DNA from 2 places in the Marinomonas foliarum genome. Region 1 is predicted to be linked to the other one. Evidence: predicted binding sites of a transcription regulator. Region 1 holds the regulator's gene; the other holds the start of a gene.
What was found. Region 1 encodes sigma-54, which starts transcription at its own class of promoters, with help from an activator protein. Its sites were predicted from a motif close to TGGCACNNNNNTTGCTNT; they were not measured.
Positions count from the first base shown of each region.

Region 2: a site for sigma-54 is predicted at 2,950-2,967, ahead of glnA (glutamate--ammonia ligase). Genes of this name have one in related genera too.

Region 1 covers NZ_CP070273.1:314,705-320,588, reverse strand. Annotated here, with positions in the region: gene JSY38_RS01575 (carbon-nitrogen hydrolase family protein) at 1-767, shown strand, start outside; gene yjgA (ribosome biogenesis factor YjgA) at 838-1,374, opposite strand; gene mgtE (magnesium transporter) at 1,381-2,733, opposite strand; gene JSY38_RS01560 (HPr family phosphocarrier protein) at 2,742-3,011, opposite strand; gene ptsN (PTS IIA-like nitrogen regulatory protein PtsN) at 3,021-3,470, opposite strand; gene JSY38_RS01550 (RNA polymerase factor sigma-54) at 3,488-4,957, opposite strand; gene lptB (LPS export ABC transporter ATP-binding protein) at 5,033-5,758, opposite strand; gene lptA (lipopolysaccharide transport periplasmic protein LptA) at 5,762-5,884, opposite strand, start outside.
Region 2 covers NZ_CP070273.1:1,505,516-1,511,399, reverse strand. Annotated here, with positions in the region: gene ntrC (nitrogen regulation protein NR(I)) at 1-126, opposite strand, end outside; gene glnL (nitrogen regulation protein NR(II)) at 123-1,208, opposite strand; gene glnA (glutamate--ammonia ligase) at 1,439-2,845, opposite strand; gene thiI (tRNA uracil 4-sulfurtransferase ThiI) at 3,199-4,650, shown strand; gene typA (translational GTPase TypA) at 4,899-5,884, shown strand, end outside.

The sequences.
Region 1 (5,884 bases):
TTAAGCGACTCGTTACTTCAGCTGTTCTGGATGGAGGTGCGCGTCTCGTAGTCCTTCCTGAGAACGTATTTTTGTTTGATGGCAAAAGCATGCGTCGTTTGGCTGAGTCTGAATATCAAGCTACGATTTTTGCTGAAGTTAAGGCCCTTGCTATATTGCACTCTGTCTATATCGTTATTGGCTCTCATCCATCCCTTCTTAGGTTTGACGGCAGTGTGGTTCCTAATGAGCGTGTGAGGCAGTCTTGCTGGGTAGTTGGGCCGGATGGCGCAGTGCTTGAACGATATGACAAGATTCATTTATTTGATGTGGCTGTCGATGATAAAGCGGCCTCTTATAAAGAATCTGACGTTATAGAAGCGGGTGAATTATCATTAAAGGTGTTGGACATTGATGGTTTTAAAGTTGGTCTAAGTATTTGCTATGACTTGAGGTTTCCAGAGCTATATCGACAACTGGTAAGTCTAGGGGCCGAAATATTGTTAGTGCCATCCGCATTTACTTATGTCACTGGAAAGGCGCATTGGCGCACATTGTTGTCTGCTCGTGCAATAGAGAATCAGTGTTATGTATTGGGTGTTGGTCAGTGTGGTTGGCATAACTCAACAAGACAGACTTATGGTAATAGTGCTTTATATTCGCCGTTTGGTGAGTGTTTGGCGGATTTGCAGGGAGAGCCTGGCTTTTTTGTTTTTGAAGTGGAAAAACAAAGGCTGAATGGCTGCAGGAAAAAGATGCCCTGTTTAGTTCATCGTAGATTTCGCTAAAAAAGCCCCGGTCAGTTATGTCTGTACCGGAGCTTTTCGTCGTTAATTCCAATAGACTTAGTTTTCTTTGTTAGTCTTTTAGGCCCAAGCGCTTTTCTTCGGCTTCACGTAAAAAGCGGAAAAGTTTTTTACGATTTGTTGTGTTTGAGGCTTGGGATACTTCCTTCTGTGATAGGCGAATTAACTGCCTAAGCAATTGAATGTCTTCAATCTGAGGGTTTTCATCTAAGTATTGTGACAAAACCTCTTTGCTATTTTCACCAATCAGTGCATCACGCTTTACTTCAAGTTGGTGAAATAATTTATTGTAAGCGGCCGACGTCGAGTCAAACAGAGCGACACGATGCGCAATGGCTTCGTGGTCTTCTGTGCGCATTACCTTGCCAATATATTGGAGATGTCTTCTCATTGCTTCGTGTTGTTTTATGCGCCCTGCTTCAACAAAGGCTTCGCGTAATGTGTCTGACATCTCAACTTTCTTAAGTTGATTTTTACTTAAGCTTAGTAGTTTTTTACCTAGATCTTGCAGGGCTTCCATTTCACGCTTGATCTGGGTTTTACTTTTAGGGATGTCTTCTTCGTTTTCAAATTGATCAAAGTCTGTCATGGGAACCTATATTAGAAAAATAGTAGCGAGACCAAGGAAAGAAAGGAATCCAATCACGTCGGTCACGGTAGTCAAAATTACGCTGCCAGCAAGGGCAGGGTCGATACCAATCTTTTTCAAGAAAATTGGCAGAAGTGTACCAGTGGTTGCTGCAAATAGCAGGTTTATTATGGTGGCACCCGCAATGATATAGGCAATCTTTATGTTGTCAAACCAAAGAGCGGTAAGGGCTGCGATAACGGTTGCCCACAAAATGCCATTGAGAAGACCTACAACAAGCTCTCTATTCAAAAGCCAGCGAGTGTTGGTTGCTCCAATCTGGTTGAGTGCTATACCACGAATAACCAGTGTGAGTACTTGTGAGCCAGCGATGCCGCCCATGCTGGCAACAATAGGCATTAATATTGCCAATGCGACCACCTGATCCAATGTATTTTGAAATAGACCAATAACATAGGAGGCAATAAATGCAGTAATAAGGTTTATACCTAGCCAAACAGCACGACGTTTGGTGGTTTTCATAATAGGGGAGAAGGTGTCTTCGTCATCATCGAGGCCTGCCATGCTTAACATGGAGTGTTCTGCCTCATCTCGAATAACATCAACCACGTCATCTATAGTGATACGGCCAAGTAATTTTCTGCTTTCACCATCAATAACCGGAGCTGAGACAAGGTCCATTTTCTCAAATAACTGTGCGACTTCACTCGCGGGAGTTTCTGCATTGATAGCGGTAAACTCTGTTTCCATAATATCACGCACGGTTGCGCTTGGGTTGGAAACTAATAACTTTGTAAGGGACAATGTGCCTAGCAGTTTGTCTGAGCGGCTTACGACCAATAGGTTATCGGTCATATCTGGGATTTTTGCGTGCCTGCGTAGATAGCGAAAAACAATGTCAACGGTAATGTTTGGACGAATTGTTATTGTATCCGTGTTCATTAAGCCGCCAGCAGAATCCTCTGAATAGCTTAATAAATCTTCGACTCTTGTTCTGTCCTGCGCCGTCATTGACGCAAGAACTTCTTTTACAATTTTTTCTGGTAGGTGTTGCAGTAAGTCAGCTAGGTCATCGCTTTCGAAGTGTTCAGAGACGGCGATTAGGCGTTCTGTGTTCATGTTTTTCATGAATTGAACACCAATATCTTCGGGTAGATACTGTAATACTTCGCCTTCGTTTTTGTCTTCGATGAGTTCCCATAAGAGCTTGCGCTCTTTTGGTGGGGAAGATTCTAGTAGTCGCGCAACATCTTGTGCAGGCAAGGCACCGTTAAGTAGGTAGCGTATTTGCATCGTAGCACCGGTCTCAAGGGACTCGGTAACTGTCTGCAAATGATTAAGGGTGTTTTGCTCCGACATGGTGCTCTTTACTCATCTTCACCGAAGCGATTGTTAATTAATTCAACAATCGCGTTAATAGCGTCTTGTTCGTCTTCACCATTTGCTTTTATGTTTATTTCGGTGCCTTTTCCTGCAGCGAGCATCATCATTGCCATGATGCTTTTTCCATCCACATTACGGCCGTCTTTCTCTATGGTGATATCGCAAGAAAAGCGTGTGGTTGTTTCAATGAGTTTGCCTGCAGCACGGGCATGCAAGCCAAGCTTGTTTATAATAACAATAGACTCTTCCAGCATGCTCTATACCTATACTAATGAGTTAAAAATATTGAATAGCTCTTCGTTATTTTGGGCTGTACGCAGCTTGTCTAATGACTCTGGAGACTGTGCTAATTCTGCTATTTGAGCTAATGTTGCAAGATGTTGGTCGCACTCATGTGGCGGAACAATCAGAGCAAATATTAGATCGACAGCTCGCTTGTCTATCGAGTCAAAATCGATAGGTGTCTTTAAGGACATCACGACTATGGCAGTATGATTTGCAGACTCTAGTCTACAATGTGGAATTGCTATTCCATTGCCTATACCGGTACTTCCAAGTTTTTCTCGACCTAGCAGGGCGTCATAAACCGCTTCGTTATCACAGTGAAGTCGGTTAGATGCTACTTCCGCGAGGTTTTCTAATACGCGTTTTTTGCTAATGATATCTTGCTTTGCGAGAACGAGGTCTGCTTTTAATAATGATTTCAATGACATGATAAAATGCTTTCCGTTTAGATCAGTCGTTTGCGTTCATTGGAAGGAGGGATGTTCATCGCCTCACGATATTTGGCTACAGTTCGTCTAGCAACTTGTATGCCTTGATCTGCCAGAATGGCAGCTAACTTGTTATCACTTAAAGGTTTTTTAGCAGGTTCATCGGCAACAAGCTTTTTGATCATGGCTCTGATTGCTGTCGAAGAGCATTCACCGCCGGATGCCGTATTAACATGACTAGAAAAGAAATATTTTAGCTCAAATATGCCTTTGGGCGTATGCATGTATTTTTGAGTAGTCACCCTAGATATGGTCGATTCATGCATGCCTACTTCTTCAGCTACGTCATGAAGTACCATTGGTTTCATCGCTTCTTCACCAAGCTCGAAAAAATCGATTTGTCTGCTAACAATGCAACTGGCTACTTTTAGTAGTGTCTCGTTGCGGCTTTGCAAGCTTTTCATGAACCATTTTGCTTCTTGTAGAGAGTTTTTGATGTAAGAAGCATCTTCAGCTGTTGTAGCTGTACTTGCCATCGCTGAATAGGTTTCATTGATTTTTATTGGTGGAAGAGCGTCATTGTTTAATTCAACTTGCCATACGTCGTTGCGCTTTTTAACTGATACGTCAGGAATCACGTAATCTGTATCATCCGCATCAATAACAGAACCTGGGCGCGGGTTTAGTTGCTGGATTAGGTTAATGACTTCTTTTAGGGCTTCGTCTTTTAATTTTGTTTTGCGGCTTAATTGCGCAAAATCTCTATTACCCAATAGGGGTAAATAGTGGTCAATAAGGTTATATGTGCTTTTAAATAGAGGATGTGTTTGAAAAGCCTCTAATTGCACTAATAGGCAATCGCGTAAATCAATAGAGCATACACCGACGGGGTCGAAGCGCTGTAGTCTATGTTGAACAGCAATGACTTCTTCCATTTCTAAGTCTTCAAGTTCAATGCTGAGTGATTCGCAGATGTCGTCAGGGGTAATGCTTAAGTAGCCATCAGGCTGAACACATTCAATGATGGCATAGGCAATCTCGAGGTCTCTATCTGACATGTGGGTGAGGTTTAACTGCCAAATAAGATGGTCTTGAATGCTTTCGGCTGGAGCATTGCGGCTTTCAAAATCGCTATCGCCTTCAAAACTGTGGCTGTCACTCACCGCTGCTGAACTTTGGTAGGTGTCATCCCAATTACTATCTATAGACAGTTCTTCGGGGATGCTTTCCGTCCATTCAGACTCTACGCGCGCTTCTTCACCGTTGTCTAGAGGTGTTTCTGTTTCGCTCTTTGATTCAATGCTAGCAGGGATATCGTTATGAGTTTGCTCGTCATCATCAAGCTCAAGGAGCGGGTTAGACTCTAGAAATTCATGGATTTCTTGCTTTAAATCCAACGTAGAAAGCTGCAGTAAGCGTATTGCTTGCTGCAGTTGGGGGGTCATGGTTAGCTGTTGACCTAGCTTTAATTGTAAAGACTGCTTCATGGAGCAACTCTTTTTGTTTGAATGAATTGGAACGAGTTGTGCATACTACTCCCTTTCTACAGCAATGATAAGGGGTTACAGACGGAAGTCGTCGCCTAAATAGACCTTTTTAACCTGTTCATTGTTGATGACAGTACTAGCATCACCTGACGCAATGATGTAGCCATTGCCAACAATATAGGCTTTATCGCAGATGTCGAGGGTCTCTCTGACGTTGTGATCGGTGATCAATACACCTATACCACTTTCTTGCAGATGTTTGATGATGAGCTTTATGTCACCAACAGAAATAGGGTCTACACCAGCAAATGGTTCATCTAGAAGGATGAATTTTGGGTTCATTGCAAGTGCTCTTGCAATTTCGACCCTACGACGTTCTCCTCCAGACAATGCCATGCCTAAGTTGGTGCGTATATGAGTAATATGAAACTCTTCTAAAAGAGCCTCAAGTCTCTCTTGTTGTTGGCTTTTATTTAGCTCTTTTCGGGTTTCTAAGATAGCTAATATGTTATCTTCTACCGACATCTTTCGGAAAATAGATGCTTCCTGAGGAAGGTAGCCAATGCCTTTTTGTGCACGTGTATGCATTGCGTCGTGGGTTATATCTACGCCATCAATAAAAATGCCGCCAGCGTCATTTGCTACCATGCCAACAATCATATAGAAGCAAGTGGTTTTCCCTGCTCCGTTTGGTCCTAATAGACCAACCGCTTGTCCTGATTCAACAGAAATTGATACATCTTTTACAACTTTGCGTTTTTTATAGCTTTTTGCAAGGTGCTTTGCTTCTAGTAAGGCCATCTATTATTTTGCCTCAGTAGCTTGTGGTTGTAATGTCATAGACACGCGTCCAGAATCTTTTTTCTCTGCGCTAAAGGTGCCGTCTTGAATCATATAGAGAATATAGTCAGCAGTGATAGAGTTCTG
Region 2 (5,884 bases), 1.2 Mb from region 1:
GTTGACTAGGTTTTCGGCAGAATCAAACAAGCGACATTGGATTCCTTCTTGTTCTAATGTCTTCTCTAAAACCCAGCGAATAGAGCGATCGTCGTCAACAATCCATACGGTTTCTTCTGGTGTCATGAGTGTTTCTCCTGTTCTTGGACTGTCGTCTCAATGGGAATTAATATATTAAATTCGGTTTTCTGTGGGTAACTGTTGCATTCAATAATTCCATGATGCTGGTGAATCACTGACTGTGCGATAGATAAGCCTAAGCCTGTACCATCTGCTCTACCGCTGACCATGGGATAAAAAAGAGTCTTCAAAATGTGTTCAGGTATACCTGGACCATTATCGATGATGCTGATTTTGCAGACTAAGCGATGGCGCTTTGAGCCGATGGTGAATTGTCGCAAAGCGCGCGTTACCATATGAATAGTCTTGTGATGATTGCCTTGATCTTCCATTAGCGCTTGCATCGCGTTTCGGGTGATATTTAGAAGCGCTTGTATTAGCTGTGATTCGTCCCCGATTAAGTCTGGAATACTGGGGTCGTAGTCTCTGATTACTTTAATTTGGTTCTCGGTTTCAACCGAAATAAGTTGTCTAACTCGCTCAATCACTTTGTGAATGTTGAGAGATTTATTTTTTGGTAATTGTCTTGGGCCTAATAGACGATCGACTAGATCTCGTAAGCGATCTGATTCTTCAATAATGACTTGCGTGTAGTCGTTTAGTGCTTCATCGGTAAAGGCGCGGCTAATCAGCTGAGCTGCACCACGAATACCACCCAACGGGTTTTTAATTTCATGAGCTAGGCCACGAACCAGCTCTTTACTGCTTTCATGGTTAGCGATGATTTCGTCTTCTTGCGAAATCCGCTTCATTCGATCGCGAGGGTACAGCTCTATAATGAGGCTTTCTGTGTTATTGGTCGTGCCCATAACGGGGGTGACAGTGTAATCGCAGAAAAGCTTTTTGTTATTGCTACATTCAATTTCAGCTTCACGTTTTGTGAATGGATGGCCAGATTCAATAGCGGAGTACAAAGCTTGAATGCTTTCTTCGCTTTCCCTAAATGCAACGCCGATGTCGTTGCCATAGATTCGACGACGGCTAACAGCTAACAACATTTCGGCAGCAGGGTTTAAATACTCAATTTGAAGTTGATCGTTTAATTGAACAACAGCAGTGGATAAATGGTCGATTAGTAAACTATACACAGACAGCGCCTCTCTGTTGACTCCTGCTTTCATGACTTTCTTTCAATACAGCTGCAAAAAGCGAACCAACATTGGGCAGCTTTGAATGGCTTGTTTATTAAGGGTATTGTCATGGGGATAAAAACATTATGCACTATAATTGTGCGCAATGGCTGGGAGGATTTTTTTAGGGCAAAAAAAAGCCCTGATTTGTATCAGGGCCTTTCATATTTTATTAAGTGCTGTAGCGATTAAACGCTGTAGTAAAGTTCGAACTCAAGTGGGTGAGTTGTCATTGCTACGCGCTGTGCTTCGCCAGATTTAAGATCAATGTAAGCATCGATCATACCATCAGAGAATACACCGCCTTGAGTCAAGAAAGCACGATCTTCGTCTAGGCACTTAAGCGCTTCTTCTAGGCTGCCAGCAACCTGTGGAATTGCTAAGGCTTCCTCAGCCGGAAGGTCATACAAATCTTTATCTGCTGCATCGCCAGGGTGAATCTTGTTTTTGATACCGTCGATACCAGCCATCAACATAGCTGCAAACGCTAGGTATGGGTTAGCGGTTGGATCAGGGAAACGAGCTTCAATACGTTTGCCTTTAGGGCTTGCAACGTATGGAATACGGATAGAAGCAGAACGGTTACGTGCAGAGTATGCAAGCATTACAGGAGCTTCGAAACCAGGAACAAGACGCTTGTAAGAGTTAGTTGAAGCGTTAGTGAACGCGTTCAATGCCTTAGCGTGCTTGATGATACCACCAATGTAGTAAAGCGCCATTTCAGATAGGCCGGCGTATTGGTCACCAGCGAATTGGTTAGTACCATCTTTCCAGAAAGATTGGTGAACGTGCATACCAGAACCGTTGTCACCAACGATTGGTTTAGGCATGAAAGTCGCTGTTTTGCCGTAAGCGTGAGCTACGTTGTGTACGCAGTACTTAAGAATTTGAACTTCGTCGGCTTTCTTAACTAGAGTGTTGAATTTAACACCGATTTCGTTCTGGCCAGCAGTCGCTACTTCGTGGTGATGAACTTCGATAACTAAGCCCATTGTTTCCATAGCACCACACATAGCGCCACGTAGGTCATGGTGAGAATCAACTGGTGGTACTGGGAAGTAGCCGCCTTTAACGAAAGGACGGTGACCCATGTTTCCGCCTTCAATCTTCTTGTTAGAAGACCAAGCCGCTTCTTCAGAGTTGATTTCTACTGTGCTGCCAGACATGTCTGTTTTCCAGCGAACATCATCAAAGATAAAGAATTCTGGTTCTGGACCAAAGAATGCTGTGTCGCCAAGACCTGTTGATTTAAGGAATTCTTCAGCGCGAAGAGCAACAGAACGTGGGTCACGGTCATAGCCTTGCATAGTAGAAGGTTCGATGATGTTACAACGAACAATAACAGTCGCTTCTTCTGTAAAAGGATCGATAATTGCAGTATCGTCCTGAGGCATCATGATCATGTCGGATTCGTTGATGCCTTTCCAACCAGCGATTGATGATCCATCAAACATCTGACCGTTTTCAAAAAACTCTTCATCTACCGTAATAGCTGGAATAGATACGTGTTGTTCTTTACCTTTAAAATCGGTAAAGCGAAGGTCAACCCACTTCGCGTCGTGCTCAGCAATCAAGGCAAGGGTCTTGTTTGACATAGTTGTTCTCCAGTCGTAGTTAAAGCGAAATTATTTTTCGTTGTAAAAGGTGCTCTAATATTTAATACAAAGCACCGTTTGTCGAGTTATTTATCAAATTGAATTAAGCACAACTTGTGCCAGAAATTTGTGCGAGGCAATAACTCTATATTTTACAAATAGATAGACGTTCTCACTTATAAATTGCACTTATTTGTGGCTCATGGAGAGGGCGATAAAAACTGTAATTGCACTTTTGTGGTGCGATTTTTTGTGTTTTGTGTTGTTTTGGTGCGAATTTAGCGTTTTCGTATCGAATGTCTTTTCTTTATACTGTGCGCCTTTATAAATATCCGGTAAAAACCACAATCCCTATGAAATTTATTGTTAAGTTCTTTGCAGAAATCACTATTAAAAGTCGTCCTGTTCGAAAAGCTTTTATTAAGCAGCTTCGACACAATGTTAAGTTGGTTCTAAAAAAGCATGATGCTGACGTCGTCGTATCTGGTAACTGGGACTTCATCGAAGTGTTTTCTGATAAAGATGAATTACGGGAAGAGTTTACCGAAGCGCTATCGAGCATTGCTGGTATCGCACACTTTCAATTCGTACGTGAATTCCCTTTAGTTGATCTAGATGACATTGTTGAGCAAGCCATAGTTTCTTATGGTGATGTTATCAAAGATGCTGTGTTTGCTGTTCGAGTTAAACGAGTAGGTCATCATGACTTTACGTCTGTAGATGCAGAGCGCCATATCGGTGGTTGCCTAAAAGCACGTTGTGGTGCTTTGGCTGTTCGGTTAAAGAATCCTGAAGTATTGGTGCCTATCGATATTCGTGATAGCCGAGTGTGGATGATTGAGCAACGTGTAGAAGGTCTTGGTGGTTACCCATTAGGTTCGCAGGACTGTGTACTGTCTTTGATGTCTGGCGGTTATGATTCGACAGTTAGTTCTTATCTCACCATGAGCCGAGGCTTAAAAACACACTTTTGCTTTTTTAACCTTGGCGGCGATGCTCACGAGATTGGTGTAAAGCAAGTGTCTAATTTTCTATGGGAAAAATATGGCTCAACGCTGAATGTGAAGTTTATTACTGTGCCTTTCGAAGCCGTTGTTGGAGAGATTCTTACGAAAGTCGATAACGCCGAAATGGGCGTGATTCTTAAGCGCATGATGTTACGAGCAGCGTCTCAGTTAATGCCTGAAGTGGGGGCGAAGGCTTTGGTGACGGGCGAGAGCGTTGCCCAAGTATCTAGCCAGACTCTAATGAATTTAAAAGTAATTGACCAAGTGACAGAAGAGTTGGTGCTTCGTCCTTTGATTACCACAAATAAACAGGTCATTATAGATAAGGCCATCGAAATAGGTACTGCGCCTTTTGCTGCAAGTATGCCTGAATTTTGTGGCGTTATTTCGGTGAAGCCAACGACGCGAGCTAAAATGCACCGTGTAGAGAAGCAAGAGTCCAATTTTGATTTTGCTGTACTAGAAAGCGCCATTGAGAATGCACAGATTATGTCTATTCAAAATGTGATGGATGATGTGTCTAAGCAATATCAAGGTGAAGTGCCTGTTGTGCGCATGCCGGTTGGTGATGAAGTGATTATTGATATTCGTCATCCCGATGAAGCAAGCAACCGTCCATTAAAGGTGAGTGGACGTCCAGTCAAAGTGATTCCGTTTTTTTCGCTAGAAACGAATTGGGCTGACTTAGATAAAGATGTGACGTATTTATTATATTGCGGTAAAGGTGTCATGAGTCGTATGCATGCTTCTTTTTTATTAGGAAAAGGACATGAAAATGTAGGTGTTTACCTACCTTAATAAGTACTAAAAAACGGTAGCATTTTTGTAGTATATGAATGTTATCGTTTTTATTCGAATGCGCTTTTTACCCTATTGAAGTATTTTTTGTGGACTTTTTTTGTCACTTTAATGGGATATTGATCAATATAAGGGTACAATTGCGCGAATTTTACCCCGCACCAAGATCCGAGACGCTTGAAGAGCATGCCTGCCCGTATCAAGCGGCGGTATATCTTTTTGCTCACGCTAAATGCAGAGAACTATAAATGTCTAATGATATCAATAAGTTACGTAATGTAGCTATTATTGCCCACGTTGACCATGGTAAAACTACCTTGGTTGACCAGCTACTAAGCCAATCTGGAACACTTGATCGTAAGGACCTAGGTTCTGAGCGAATCATGGATTCGAACGATCAAGAGAAAGAGCGTGGCATCACAATTTTGGCGAAAAACACGTCAATTATGTGGCACGACTACCGTATTAATATCGTTGATACACCTGGACACGCCGACTTCGGTGGTGAGGTTGAGCGTGTATTGTCTATGGTTGACTCTGTACTTTTGTTAGTTGACGCCGTTGATGGTCCAATGCCACAAACTCGCTTCGTAACATCAAAAGCATTTGAGCGTGGTCTTCGTCCGATCGTTGTTATCAACAAAATTGACCGCCCAGGTGCTCGTCCTGATTGGGTTATGGATCAGGTTTTTGATTTGTTCGACAGCCTTGGTGCAACAGAAGAGCAATTAGATTTCCCTGTTATCTATGCGTCTGCAATCAATGGTATTTCTGGTGATGATCCAGAAAATATGGCGGAAGACATGACGCCTCTTTACCAAATGATCGTCGACAGCGTGCCTGTGCCTGATGTTGATCCAGAGGGTATGTTCCAAATGCAGGTTTCTGCATTGGATTACGATGCATATGTTGGTGTTATCGGTATCGGTCGTATTACTCGTGGCTTGTTGTCTCCAAACCAACAAGTGATTGTTAAATCGGCAGATGGCAAAGAGCGTAAAGGTAAAGTCCTAAACGTGAAGGGTTACCACGGTCTAGCTCGTGTTGATACAAACCAAGCCTCTGCTGGAGATATTGTTTGTATCACAGGTATCGATGGTCTAAGTATTTCTGACACATTATGTAATCCTGAGTGTGTTGAAGCGCTTCCTGCATTATCTGTAGATGAACCAACAGTAAGCATGACCTTCATGGTGAATGACTCCCCGTTCGCTGGTAAAGAAGGTAAATATAT